One region of the Bradyrhizobium sp. P5_C12 genome, then DNA from elsewhere that is predicted to be linked to it. Evidence: predicted binding sites of a transcription regulator. Region 1 holds the regulator's gene; each other region holds the start of a gene.

Region 1 (3,273 bases):
GAGGTGAAATCGAGATAGCGGTCGCCGTTGGTCGCGATCAGCCAGCAGCCTTCGCCGCGCTCAAAACCGAGGTCGGCCCTGGCGAAAACGGGGAGCAAATGCGGCGCTGCGCTGTTGGTCATGACGGTCACTTGGATGTTGCGGACGGACTGAGCGTGCATCACGCAACGCACCATTGACCGGCCCGGAAAACGAAACGTGCCGCCTTTTAAGGGCGGCACGCGTCACTATCTTATGCCTGGTAAAACGGGTGTCAATGCCGCCCGGAAAGCCTCACGAAACGCTGAATCCGTAGTCTTGCGGTGTCGATTTTGCGGTTTTTTGGCCACGGAACATGTGGAAGCGAGTCGGCGGACTCTTGCGCGTGAGTCACGCCATATTGTAGCGTTTGGCTTGTCAGATACGACATCTCGTGCAGGCGGTTCTGATCTCTAAGTCCTCATGTACCGGCGTAAACGTTCGGGCGCACTTCGCGCGCCCGGCGAGCCTTAAGGGATTCTGGCGGCACGGGTTTTTCAAGGCTTAGGCATTCGCTGTGAGGCCCCGATATGGCAGGCGCGCAGCGAGGGAAAGGGTGCAATGACGGTTTTGACCTGGTCCGATGATCGCGTCGAGCAGCTGAAAAAGCTCTGGGAGGCCGGACTTTCGGCCAGCCAGATCGCGGCGGAGCTCGGCAATGTGACCCGCAACGCCGTGATCGGAAAGGTGCACAGGCTTGGCCTGTCCGGCCGCGCCAAGAGCCCCTCTTCGGCCGCGCCCCGGCCGCGTAAGGCGCGTCCGGCACAGCACATGATGCGGGTGAGCCGCCCGATCTCGCGCGGCAACACCGCGTTGGCGCAGGCCTTCGAGGTCGAGGTGGAGGCCGAGCCGGTCACCTACGACAACGTGGTGCCGATGAGCCAGCGGCTGTCGCTGCTGGAATTGAACGAGGCGACCTGCCACTGGCCGGTCGGCGATCCCTCGAGCCCGGATTTCTTCTTCTGCGGCGGCAAGGCGCTGTCGGGCCTTCCCTATTGCGCCCAGCACTCGCGTGTCGCGTACCAGCCGGCGGCCGATCGCCGGCGCGCACCGGCCAAGCCGGGCCCGCGGTGAGTTAGCGGATATAGTCGTCCGTTAAAATGCCGCCATCACACGATGGCGGCTCGACACACTCCGATGTCGTCCCGGCGAAGGCCGGGACCCATAACCACCAGCAGATGTGGTTACAGGGATTCGGAGTTACCCTTCTCGCACAAACAATTGCGTCCTCGGGTTATGGGTCCCGGCCTTCGCCGGGACGACACCGATATCGTGGCGACAGCTCGCCAAACCAACTCGCTCTAGCCTACGTCTGCTCCGCCTTCGCGAAGCGATCGTCCAGCGCGTAGCCGGCGCCGCGCACGGTGCGGATCGGGTCCTGTTCGCGGCCGAGATTGAGCAGCTTGCGCAGGCGACCGATGTGCACGTCGACGGTGCGTTCGTCGATATAGATGTCGCGGCCCCAGACGCTGTCGAGCAGCTGCTCGCGCGAGAACACGCGACCGGGATGCTCCAGGAAGAACTCCAGCAGGCGATATTCGGTCGGGCCGAGATCGATCGGACGGCCCGAGCGCGCCACGCGGCGCTTGTCGCGATCGAGCTCGATGTCGCCAAAGGCGAGCACGGTGGCCAACCGCTCCGGGCTGGCGCGCCTGAGCAGGCCCTTCACGCGCGCGAGCAGCTCCGGCACCGAGAACGGCTTGACGATGTAGTCGTCGGCGCCGGTCGCAAGCCCGCGCACCCGCTCGCTCTCCTCGCCGCGGGCGGTGAGCATGATGATCGGAAGCTGCTTGGTCTCGGGCCGGGTGCGCAGCCGCCGGCACAGCTCGATGCCGGACAGCCCTGGCAGCATCCAGTCGAGTACGATCAGGTCGGGGATATGCTCCTTGAGGCGGGTGTCGGCGTCGTCGCCGCGCATCACCGTCTCGACGTCATAGCCGTCGCCTTCGAGGTTGTAGCGGAGAAGCTCGGTCAGGGCTTCCTCGTCCTCAACCACCATAATGCGTGCGCCCATGTGGTCGTCGCTCCTCAAGCCTTAAGTGTTCGGGACCGTCGTGGCGAAGGTCGTCATGTCGCCCTTCGGTCGCTTGTCGGTCATCGCCTGACCTTCGATCATGTAGAATACGGTCTCGGCGATGTTGGTGGCGTGGTCGCCGATCCGCTCGATGTTCTTGGCACAGAACATCAGGTGAATGCAGAACGAGATGTTGCGCGGATCCTCCATCATGTAGGTGAGGAGCTCGCGGAACAGCGAGGTGCAGATGGCGTCGACTTCCTCGTCGCCCTTCCACACCGCCATCGCCGCCGGCAGATCATGCGCGGCATAGGCGTCCAGCACCGACTTGACCTGCTGCTGCACGAGGTCGGTCATGTGCTCGAGGCCGCGGAACAGCTTGAGCGGATGGAAATCCGTCTCCAGCGCCGCGACGCGCTTGCCCATGTTCTTGGCGAGATCGCCGATGCGCTCGAGATCGGTCGCGACGCGCATGGCGCCGACGATCTCGCGCAGATCGACCGCCATCGGCTGGCGGCGGGCGATGGTGAGCACGGCGCGCTCCTCGATCTTCTTCTGGAGCGCGTCGATCTCGACGTCGGTCGCGACCACGCGCTGGCCGAGCGCAACGTCGCGGCGGATCAGCGCATCGACGGAATCGACGATCATGCGCTCGGCAATCCCGCCCATCTCCGCGACCAGGCGCGTAAGCTCCTGGAGGTCGGTGTCGAAGGCCTTTGCGGTATGTTCGGAAGCCATATCCTGTCTCCTCAGCCGAACCGGCCGGTGATGTAATCCTGCGTACGCCGATCGGTCGGCGACGTGAAGATCTTGCTGGTGTCGTCGAACTCGATCAACTCGCCGAGATACATGAAGGCGGTCTTGTCGGAGACGCGGGCCGCCTGCTGCATGTTGTGGGTGACGATGGCGATCGTGTAGTTCTCGGAGAGCTCCTGGATCAGCTCCTCGACCTTGGCGGTCGAGATCGGGTCCAGCGCCGAGCAGGGCTCGTCGAACAGGATCACCTCGGGCCGCACCGCCACCGTGCGGGCGATGCAGAGGCGCTGCTGCTGGCCGCCGGAGAGCGACAGGCCGGACGCATTGAGCTTGTCCTTGACCTCGTTCCACAGCGCGCCGCCGCGCAGCGCCTTCTCGACGCGGTCGTCCATCTCGGACTTCGAGATCTTCTCATAGAGACGGATGCCGAAAGCGATGTTCTCGTAGATCGTCATCGGGAACGGCGTCGGCTTCTGGAACACCAT
Region 2 (3,273 bases), on a different contig from region 1:
CGCGACCGGCAGGCCGCTCGCCAGCGCCTCGAGCAGGACCAGGCCGAACGTGTCGGTCTTGCTGGGAAACACGAAGACATCGGCCGCCGCATAGATGTCCGCCAGTTCCTCGCCGTGCTTTTGCCCCAGGAAGATCGCGTCGGGATAAGCCTCCTCCAGCGCGGCGCGCGCCGGGCCGTCGCCGACGATCACCTTGGTGCCGGGCAGGTCGAGGTCGAGGAACGCTTCGAGATTCTTCTCCACTGCGACCCGGCCGACCGAGAGGAACACCGGCGCGGGCAGGCAGAGATCGATGGCGCGGGGATGGAACAGGCTGGTGTCGACGCCGCGCGGCCACAGCACGACATTGGCAAAGCCGCGCTCACCGAGCTCGCGGGCCAGCGCCGGCGTGGCCGCCATCACGGCCCGGCTTGCCCCGTGGAAACGGCGCAGCGCCCGCCAGATCAGGGATTCCGGAACCGGCACCCGGGCGCGGACATATTCGGGGAAGCGGGTGTGGAAGCTGGTCGTGAACGGCAGCTTGCGCTGGCGGCAATAGCGGCGGACCATCAGGCCGATCGGCCCTTCCGTCGCAATATGGATGCTGTCGGGACGGGCTTCCGCGATCAGCTTCGCGATCTTCGCCGGCCGCGGCATCGCCAGCCGGACGTCGCGATAGCTCGGCATCGCGAAGGTGCGGAACGATTGCGGCGTCAGGAACGTGAACTCGACGCCGAGCCCCTTGGCGGCGTCAGCGAGCTTGGTCAGCGTCCGAACCACACCATTGACTTGCGGGTGCCAGGCGTCGGTCGCGACCAGGATGCGCATCAAGCGGCCCTTGCCGCCACCGGCGCGACCGGAACTGCCTTTTGCAGTTGATCCGCCCAGGTGATGATCTCGAAATGGCCGTCGTCATGCTCGACCAGCGCGGTGCAGCTCTCCACCCAATCGCCGCAGTTCATGTAGCGGATACCGCCCTCGTCGCGGATCACGGCGTAGTGGATATGGCCGCAGATCACGCCGTCGGCGTCGTGACGCCGCGCCTCGGCAGCGAGCGCCTGCTCGAACGCGCCGATATAGTTGACGGCATTCTTGACCTTCTGCTTGGCCCATTGCGACAGCGACCAGTAGGGCACACCGAACAGGCGGCGGAAGAAGTTGACGAAGCGATTCATCTGGATCGCGAAGTCGTAGGCCTTGTCGCCGAGATGGGCGAGCCAGCGCGCGTTCTGGACCACGAGGTCGAAGATGTCGCCGTGGATGACGAGATAGCGCTTGCCGTCCGCACCGGTGTGGACGGTGTTCTCGACCACGTCGATGCCGCCGAAATGCGTGCCGTAATAGTTGCGCAGGAATTCGTCGTGATTGCCGGGAATGTAGATGACCTTGGCGCCCTTGCGCGCCTTGCGCAAAAGCTTCTGGACCAGGTCGTTATGCGATTGCGGCCAGTGCCAGCTCGATTTCAGCGCCCAGCCGTCGACGATGTCGCCGACCAGATAGATCGTATCGGCGTCGTGGTAACGCAGGAAGTCCAGCAGAAGGTCGGCTTGTGAACCCCGGGCTCCGAGATGAACGTCGGAGATGAACAACGTGCGAAAGCGCCTTTCAGGGCTCTCGTCACTCACATCGTAACTTCCCATGCGACAGCCTGTAACAATGTCCCGTGACAGGGGGATGACCAATTGAACCTTTGAGGCACCCTCAGATACGAATCACGCCTCGCCTCGCTCCCCCCGCGAATATCAGTCGCATGCGACAATCAGGCGACATGGCGCCGCAATGGTTGCCCGCAAAAGCCCGGAAGCCCATGGCCTTATTGGTTAACGGGCGCGGCCGTCGCGCCGCGCAAAGCCCGCGTCAGTAAAATTTGTGGAAATGATGGATCGGCCCGTAGCCGTGGCCGACGCTGAAGCGGTCGGCGGCGGCGATCGCCGCGCTGATCCAGGCCTTGGCATTGCGCACCGCGCGCTCGAGGTCCTCGCCCCTGGCGAGGCCCGCTGCGACCGCCGAGGACAGCGAGCAGCCGGTGCCATGGGTATTTTTGGTGGCCACGCGGGGAGCCGCGAGCGCGATCGTCCCCGCTGAACTCACGAGATAGTCGATGCTCTCGGCGCCCTCCCCGTGCCCGCCCTTGATCAGGACCGCGCGACAACCGAGCGCGAGCAGGCGGTGCCCCTGGCTTTCGATCTCGGCCTCGCCGCGCGCGACCGGCGCGTCGAGCAGCGCGGCGGCCTCCGGCAGGTTGGGCGTGATCACCGAGGCCAGCGGCATCAGTTTCGTGCGCAACGCGTCCACGGCCTCCGAGGCCAGCAGGCGATCGCCGGAGGTCGCGACCATCACGGGATCGAGCACGACGTGCCGGGGCGCCCAGCGCGACAACGCGGCCGCGATCGCATCGATGCTGGCCGCCTGCGCCACCATGCCGATCTTCACCGCGCCGACGTCGAGATCGGAGAATACCGCGTCGATCTGCGCGGTGACGAACCCGGCGGGCACCGCGTGAATGCCGGTGACGCCTTTGGTGTTCTGCGCCGTCAAGGCCGTGATGGCGGAGGCGCCGTAGACGCCGAGCGCGGCAAAGGTCTTCAGGTCGGCCTGGATGCCGGCGCCGCCGCTCGAATCGGAGCCTGCGATGGTGAGCGCCACGGGTGTCGTCATCGCCGGATCCATTCGCTTGATACTAACATCGCCATGGCCTGTCCTAGCGCGACCAGGAAACGCCAGCAAGCCGGACCGGCCGCGGCAGCCGTGATTCCCGGCACCGACGCTCGCGCCGGCGAATCAGGTGGCGATTGGGCGCGGCATTGTCGAGCCGCAATCGTGCACAGGCTGCAAAACATAGCCTTGATGCGGCCTTGGCCCTTGGCGTTCACATCGATGAGTGAGACGTTGGTGCTGGAACCTTCCAGCGACACCAACGTTGCGGGCCGCCCCAGGCCCGGAACCCTCTCGGGTGGAATCATGTGGGCCTACTTCCAACGTCTGCTCGACTCGTCGATGTTTTCACCGCACGGCATCTGCCTGTTGTGGGAGCCCGAACTGATCTGGCTCCATGTCGTCTCCGACGCCCTCATCGCCGCTGCCTATTTCTCGATCCCGTTCGCGCTGACGATCCTCGTCACCAAGCGGCGCGATCTCCAGTTCGGCTGGCTCTACTGGGCGTTCGCGGTCTTCATCATGGCGTGCGGCCTGACCCATGTGCTGTCGATCTACACGCTCTGGGTCCCGATCTACGGTATCGAGGGCTTGGTCAAGGCGGCGACGGCGGTTGCCTCCGTCGTCACCGCCGGCGCG
Region 3 (3,273 bases), on a different contig from region 1:
GCTCGCGGTGGCGCGAAAGCTGGCGCAGGCCGGCCGCGAGGTGATCGTGCTCGAGGAAGCCGAGGCCATCGGCACCGTCACCTCCTCGCGCAACAGCGAGGTGATCCATGCCGGCATCTACTACCGCGCCGGGAGCTGGATGGCGCGCATGTGCGTCGACGGCAAGCACGCGCTCTACCGCTACTGCGCCGAGCGCGGCATCCCCCACAAGAATTGCGGCAAGCTGATCGTCGCGACCAGTGCCAGGGAAACCGAGAAGCTGCAATCGATCAAGGCGCATGCCGAGGCCAATGGTGTCCTCGACATGCAGCTGCTCCCGGGGGAAGCGGCGCGCGCACTGGAGCCGGCGCTAGCCTGCGACGCCGCCCTGCTCTCGCCTTCGACGGGCATCATCGACAGCCATGCCTACATGCTGTCGCTGCGCGGCGAGGCCGAGGCGGCGGGCGCGGCCTTCGCGTTTCACACGCCGATGATCCGCGCCAAGGCGGCGGGCGGCGTCATCGAGATCGACGCCGGCGGCGAAGCGCCGATGACCTTGCAATGCGGCCTGCTGGTCAACGCGGCCGGCCTCTCGGCGACGACGGTGGCGCGCAGCATCGACGGCATGCCACTGGATCGGATTCCGCCGGCCTATCTCGCCAAGGGAAATTATTTCAGTTGCAGCGCCAAGGCGCCGTTCTCGCGCCTGATCTATCCGGTGCCGGAGCCCGGCGGGCTCGGCGTGCATCTGACGCTGGACATGGCAGGCCAGGCGCGTTTCGGCCCGGACGTCGAGTGGATCGAGACGATCGACTACGCGGTCGATCCCTCGCGCGCCGAGCGATTCTATCCGGCGATCCGCAGATATTGGCCGACGCTGCCCGATGGCGCGTTGATGCCGAGCTATTCGGGCATTCGTCCGAAGATCGTGCCGCCGGCCGTCGCCACGCAGGATTTCCTGATGCAGGGTCCGCGCGACCATGGCGTCGAAGGCCTGATCAATCTGTTCGGCATCGAATCGCCGGGATTGACGTCGTCGCTCGCGATCGCGGACCACGTCGCCGAGTTCGCAGGCATCTAAAGCGTTTTCGAGCGAAGTGGATACCGGTTCGCGTAAAGAAAAAGAAAACGCGTCCAAACAAGAATCTGGAGCCATTCCCGTTCCGATTCCATCGGAACGGGAATGGCTCCAGGCACCGCGCAACAATGATCGCGCACCCTGCAACAGGGATGAGCGCAAAAGCTCTCATCCCTGCGTGAAAGGGTGCGATCAAACTCTACGCTGATACGGGGGTTACTTTACTAGTGAAGCGTGTCGCCGGTGTGCTTCAGACGCTCGATCTGGTCCTTGACCATCAACTTCCGGCGCTTCAACTCAACAATTTGCAGGTCGTCTGTTGAAAGGTGCACGAGAGCTTCGTGCAATTCGTTTTCGAGAGTTTTGTGCTTCCGTTCCAATTCAACCAGATGTGCCTGAATTGTCATTCGAAACCTCCTCGGTAGGGGTGACCTTGGATTCGATCCGGACAGCGAAGTGTACATCACCGATTCGTTCTGTCGATGGGTATCCGTCGTCGCAGTGTCATTTTTGAAAATTCATATGTAACGAAGCGTGAGTAATGGAACCGCTCTGGAAAAATCCATGATATCAATGCGCTTGCGCGGCGCGATCGCGATCCACGGAAAATATCTTGCGGGAGATCCGTGAGCGACGGTCCGAGATCGCTTGCGATCAAGCCGCGCAAGGACGATAATTTCCACAGGGCATCCACAGCCTTAATCTCAAGCCTATCGGTTTTTCGGCCACCGCAGACATGACCAATGAAGATGCGCGCGAACTCGAATCCGAGCTCGCCCGGTTGCACCAGGAACACCGAGATCTCGATGCGGCGATCGATGCACTGCATCAATCGCCTGCCCCCGACCTATTGCGGTTACAGCGGTTGAAGAAACGCAAGCTGTTGTTGCGCGACCGCATTGCGTTCATCGAAGACCAGATCACGCCCGACATCATCGCCTGATCCACAGCCAGGGCCTCGTGCGGCCGCCCGCCGCGCCGGAATCCGCTTGACTCGAAAAGAACAAAATAGGAACATTTCAGCCCAGCCGCTCCCCAAGAAGACGCCCAGCAAACGCCCAGGAAGACGCCCATGTCAGCAACCGTTCTCTTCGACAACAGTCACTATGAACAAGCCTGCGATCAGGCGATCGCGATGTGCGACGGCAATCTGCGCAGCACGATCAAGGCGCTGATCATGGCCAACGAATATCTGGAAGCCGAACTCGAGGAATTGCAGGCGGCGATTTCGGCCGGCTGCATTCCGGAGACCTCACGCAGCAAGATGCGGAGCAAGAGCAGCGCCGCCTGACTTCAGCACTTTCTGACTTCAGCACTTTCTGACTTCAGCACTTTCTGACTTCAGCACTTTCTGACTTCAGCACTTGGAGCAACGCCATGTCGGACGTGACCTATTACGTTGCAATGCCCTTCCTGATCGATGACGATGGATCGCCGGTCGCGGGCGCGGCCGAGGAATGTCAGTCCTCGGTGGCCGCGCTGCGGCGCGCCGAGATTCTGGCACGCGGCGCCGGCCACATCGGCGCAGTCGCATTCAGCCGCAGCGGCGATCCCATGACCGGTGAATTCGGCGACGCGACGCTGCTGCGCAAATTCGGCAACGTGCCGGAAGACCTCGCCACGCTCTGATTGTTGTGTTTGAGCATGAGCTCCGCGCAAACGCGTTCCGCGTTTGTCGCGCGGGAAAACCGCTGCACACTTTGCGCTAGCGCGGCCCTCCGGGTCCGGATCGTGCTCTAGCTGCTGACGAGCCTGATCCGCGGCTCATGCCGCCGCTGCGCCTTGCGGACATACATGGCGGCGTCTGCCTCCTCCAGAGCACGACCTGCATCGGATTGCGGGCCGAGCAGCGCGACGCCGGCGGAAGCGCCCGCAGTCACGCGCTGACCGCGGAAGACGAAGGACAATTCGTCGACCGCCTGCTCGAAGATCGCAGCCTTCGCCTTGGCATCGGTCTCGCTGAGATTCCACAGCAGCAGCGCGAACTCGTCGCCACCGAGCCGGCCGACCACATCCGAAGCGCGGATCTGCCGCGTCAGCGTGCCGGCGATCGCCTTGAGCACCTCATCGCCAGCGGCGTGGCCGAAGGAATCGTTGATCGGCTTCAGGCGGTCGACGTCGAGCACGATCAGCGCGCCACTGGCGCGATAACGCTTCATGTAGGCAATGGCGCGCGTGAGCTCGCGCTCGAAACCGCGCCGGTTCGGAATCTCGAG
Region 4 (3,273 bases), on a different contig from region 1:
ATTCTCGCCGACCACGGCGCCGACGTGATCAAGGTCGAGCCGCCGGCGGGCGACGAGGTGCGCGACTGGGGCCCTCCCTTCCACGAGGAGGACGCGGCCTATTTCGTCGGCATCAACCGCAACAAGCGCTCGATCGGCCTCGACCTCGCCTCCGAGGGCGGCCGTGTCGTGCTGCTCAAGATGCTGGAGACGGCCGACGTCCTGATCGAGAATTTCAAGCCGGGCACGCTGGAGAAGTGGGGCATCGGCAACGACGTGCTGAGCAAGAAATTCCCGCGCCTGGTGCATTGCCGGATCTGCGGCTTCGGCGCCGACGGTCCGCGCGGCGGCAATCCCGGCTACGACGCCATCATCCAGGCCATGACCGGCATGATCGCGGCGACCGGCTCGCCCGAGAGCGGCCCAATGCGGATCGGCGTGCCACTGGTCGACATCACCACCGGGCTCTATGCGGCGATCGGCATCCTGATGGCGCTGTCGGAGCGGCAGCGCTCGGGCAAGGGCCAGTTCCTGGAGACGACGCTGTACGAGACCGGCCTCGCCATCATGCATCCGCACACCGCGAACTATTTCATGCATGGCAAGCCGCCCGGCCTCACCGGCAACGAGCACCCCAACCTCGTGCCTTACGCGATCTTCCCGACCAGGACCGACAACATCTTCATCGGCGTCGGCAATGACGGCACCTTCCGCAAGCTCGCCAAGGAGATCGGCAAGCCCGAGCTCGGCACCGACCCGCGCTTCGCCCGCAACAAGGATCGCATCGCCAATCGCGAGGCACTGCGCGCCGAGCTCGCCGCCGTGTTCAGCCAGCACGAGGCCGAGCCGCTGTGCAATCGCCTGCTCGCCGCCGGCCTGCCCGCCGGCCCGGTGCAGAAGATCGACCAGGCGTTGACCAATCCGCACACGATCCACCGCGGCGATATTATCGAGAAGGATTGGTACAAGGGCGTCGCCTCGCCGATCCGGCTCGATCGCAGCAAGCCGAGCCTGCGCCGCCTGCCGCCGAAATTCAGCCAGCACTCCCAGGAGGTGCTGGGCGAGTTCGGATATTCCAAGGCCGAGATCGACGCGATGGTCGAGAAGGGCGTGGTCTGCGGGCCCGAGCGCAAGCGCTAGGCGATCAGACGTAATCGAGCGGCAGCGCAGGTGCGCTCCCTCCCCCGCTTGCGGGGGAGGGCTGGGGAGAGGGTGCCTCCGCAGTGAGATTCCCCCAGAGGATAGAACCCTCACCCGGCGCTACGCGCCGACCTCTCCCGCAAGCGGGAGAGGTTTTCGAGCCCGCGGGCCGAGCGTCAACCTCACTCTAGCGATGCCGCACTGCGGCGCGGGCACGCATGTGCACCGCGAACGGATGCGGCCGCACGCTCCGCCTTCGCCTAATTGACGGCTTCCCTTTTCCAGCGCTTGCCGCTTTCGTTTCGGCCGCATACACAGTCATGTGAACGTCATATGGCGCTGCTAGCGCAAGCGCTTCTTTATTGACGGCCCAAGGGAGGTTTACTTGATGGCTCTTCGACACTTTGGAGCGGCTGCCGCTGTTGCAGCCATGGTTGGCTTGGGCGCGTCGCCGGCCTTGGCCGTGACTGAAATCCAGTGGTGGCACGCGATGACCGGCGCCAACAACGACGTCATCGTCAAGCTCGCCACCGACTTCAACGCGTCGCAGGCCGACTACAAGGTGATCCCGACCTACAAGGGCAACTATCCCGACACGATGAACGCCGGCATCGCGGCGTTCCGCGCCGGCAACGCGCCGCACATCATGCAGGTGTTCGAAGTCGGCACCGCGACCATGATGGCTGCGACCGGCGCCGTGAAGCCGGTCTACAAGCTGATGGCCGACGCCGGCGAGAAGTTCGATCCCAAGATCTACCTGCCCGCCATCACYGGCTACTATTCGACCTCGAAGGGCGAGATGCTGTCGTTCCCCTTCAACTCGTCCTCGACCGTGATGTGGGTCAATCTCGACGAGCTCAAGAAGGCCAATGTCGAGATTCCGAAGACCTGGCCTGAAGTGTTCGAGGCCGGCAAGAAGCTGAAGGCGGCCGGTCACGACACCTGCGGCTTCTCCGGCTCCTGGATCACCTGGGTCAATCTCGAGCAGCTCTCCGCCTGGCACAACGTGCCGCTGGCCAGCAAGGCCAACGGCCTCGACGGCTTCGACACCGTGCTGGAGTTCAACGGACCGCTCCAGGTCAAGCATCTCGAAAACCTGGTCGAGCTCCAGAAGACCAAGGTCTATGACTATGCCGGCCGCACCAACACCGGCGAAGGCCGCTTCACGTCGGGCGAATGCCCGATCTACCTGACCTCGTCGGCGTTCTTCGGCAACGTCAAGGCGCAGGCCAAGTTCAACTTCACCGCCGTGCCGATGCCGTATTATCCGGACGCCAAGGGCGCGCCGCAGAACTCGATCATCGGCGGCGCCTCGCTGTGGGTGATGGGCGGCAAGTCGGCCGACGAATACAAGGGCGTCGCGAAGTTCCTGACCTTCCTCTCGGACACCGATCGCCAGGTCTATATCCACAAGGCCTCGGGCTATCTGCCGATCACCAAGGCGGCCTATGCCAAGGCGAAGGAAGAGGGCTTCTACAAGGACCAGCCCTATCTCGAGACCCCGCTGCTGGAGCTGACCAACAAGGAGCCGACCGAGAACTCGCGTGGCCTGCGCCTCGGCAACATGGTTCAGCTCCGTGACGTCTGGTCGGAAGAGATCGAGCAGGCGCTGGCCGGCAAGAAGACCGCCAAGCAGGCGCTCGACGCCGCCGTCGAGCGCGGCAACACGATGCTGCGGCAGTTCGAAAAGACCGCCGTAAAATAAGGCGAAGGCGCCGGCAGACCACACGGCCTGCCGGCGCCGCCCATCATGCAAAAGCAAGCCATTTTTCAATCGAAGCTATTGCCCTACGCGCTGGTTGCGCCGCAGCTCGCGATCGTCCTGATTTTCTTTTACTGGCCTGCCCTGCAGGCGGTGATCCAGTCCTTCCTGCTCCAGGATGCCTTTGGTCTGTCGAGCACCTTTGTCTGGTTCGAGAATTACATCGAGCTGTTCAAGGACCCCGCCTATTTCGAGGCGATCGTCCGGACCTTCTTCTTCTCGTTTGCGATCGCCGTGTCGTCGCTGTCGTTCGCGCTGCTGCTCGCCGTGATGGCGGACAAGCCACTGCGCGGCTCGATGCTCTACCGCACGCTGCTGATCTGGCCCTATGCGGTCGCGCCGCCCGTCGTCGGCGTGCTCTGGATCTTCATGCTGCATCCCTCGCTCGGCGT

Evidence for each region. Region 1 encodes PhoB, which activates phosphate uptake and scavenging genes when phosphate is short. Its sites were predicted from a motif close to TGTCATNNANCTGTCAT; they were not measured.
Region 2: the regulator PhoB is predicted to act here: its motif matches at 1,643-1,659, upstream of ACXJMY_RS25510 (UDP-2,3-diacylglucosamine diphosphatase).
Region 3: the regulator PhoB is predicted to act here: its motif matches at 1,549-1,565, upstream of ACXJMY_RS15975 (YdcH family protein).
Region 4: the regulator PhoB is predicted to act here: its motif matches at 1,436-1,452, upstream of ugpB (sn-glycerol-3-phosphate ABC transporter substrate-binding protein UgpB).

The regions. Positions count from the first base shown of each region.
Region 1 is NZ_JBFULU010000010.1:147,534-150,806, reverse strand. It holds gene ACXJMY_RS12310 (acetylornithine transaminase) at 1-122, opposite strand, end outside; gene ACXJMY_RS12305 (GcrA family cell cycle regulator) at 580-1,092, shown strand; gene phoB (phosphate regulon transcriptional regulator PhoB) at 1,325-2,032, opposite strand; gene phoU (phosphate signaling complex protein PhoU) at 2,054-2,770, opposite strand; gene pstB (phosphate ABC transporter ATP-binding protein PstB) at 2,782-3,273, opposite strand, start outside.
Region 2 is NZ_JBFULU010000032.1:69,213-72,485, forward strand. It holds gene ACXJMY_RS25505 (glycosyltransferase family 4 protein) at 1-807, opposite strand, end outside; gene ACXJMY_RS25510 (UDP-2,3-diacylglucosamine diphosphatase) at 807-1,619, opposite strand; gene thiD (bifunctional hydroxymethylpyrimidine kinase/phosphomethylpyrimidine kinase) at 1,837-2,637, opposite strand; gene ACXJMY_RS25520 (PAS domain S-box protein) at 2,857-3,273, shown strand, end outside.
Region 3 is NZ_JBFULU010000015.1:63,437-66,709, reverse strand. It holds gene ACXJMY_RS15980 (NAD(P)/FAD-dependent oxidoreductase) at 1-1,060, shown strand, start outside; gene ACXJMY_RS15975 (YdcH family protein) at 1,282-1,464, opposite strand; gene ACXJMY_RS15970 (YdcH family protein) at 1,794-2,000, shown strand; gene ACXJMY_RS15965 (hypothetical protein) at 2,130-2,348, shown strand; gene ACXJMY_RS15960 (hypothetical protein) at 2,435-2,686, shown strand; gene ACXJMY_RS15955 (GGDEF domain-containing protein) at 2,794-3,273, opposite strand, start outside.
Region 4 is NZ_JBFULU010000005.1:253,770-257,042, forward strand. It holds gene ACXJMY_RS06910 (CaiB/BaiF CoA transferase family protein) at 1-1,119, shown strand, start outside; gene ugpB (sn-glycerol-3-phosphate ABC transporter substrate-binding protein UgpB) at 1,508-2,824, shown strand; gene ugpA (sn-glycerol-3-phosphate ABC transporter permease UgpA) at 2,870-3,273, shown strand, end outside.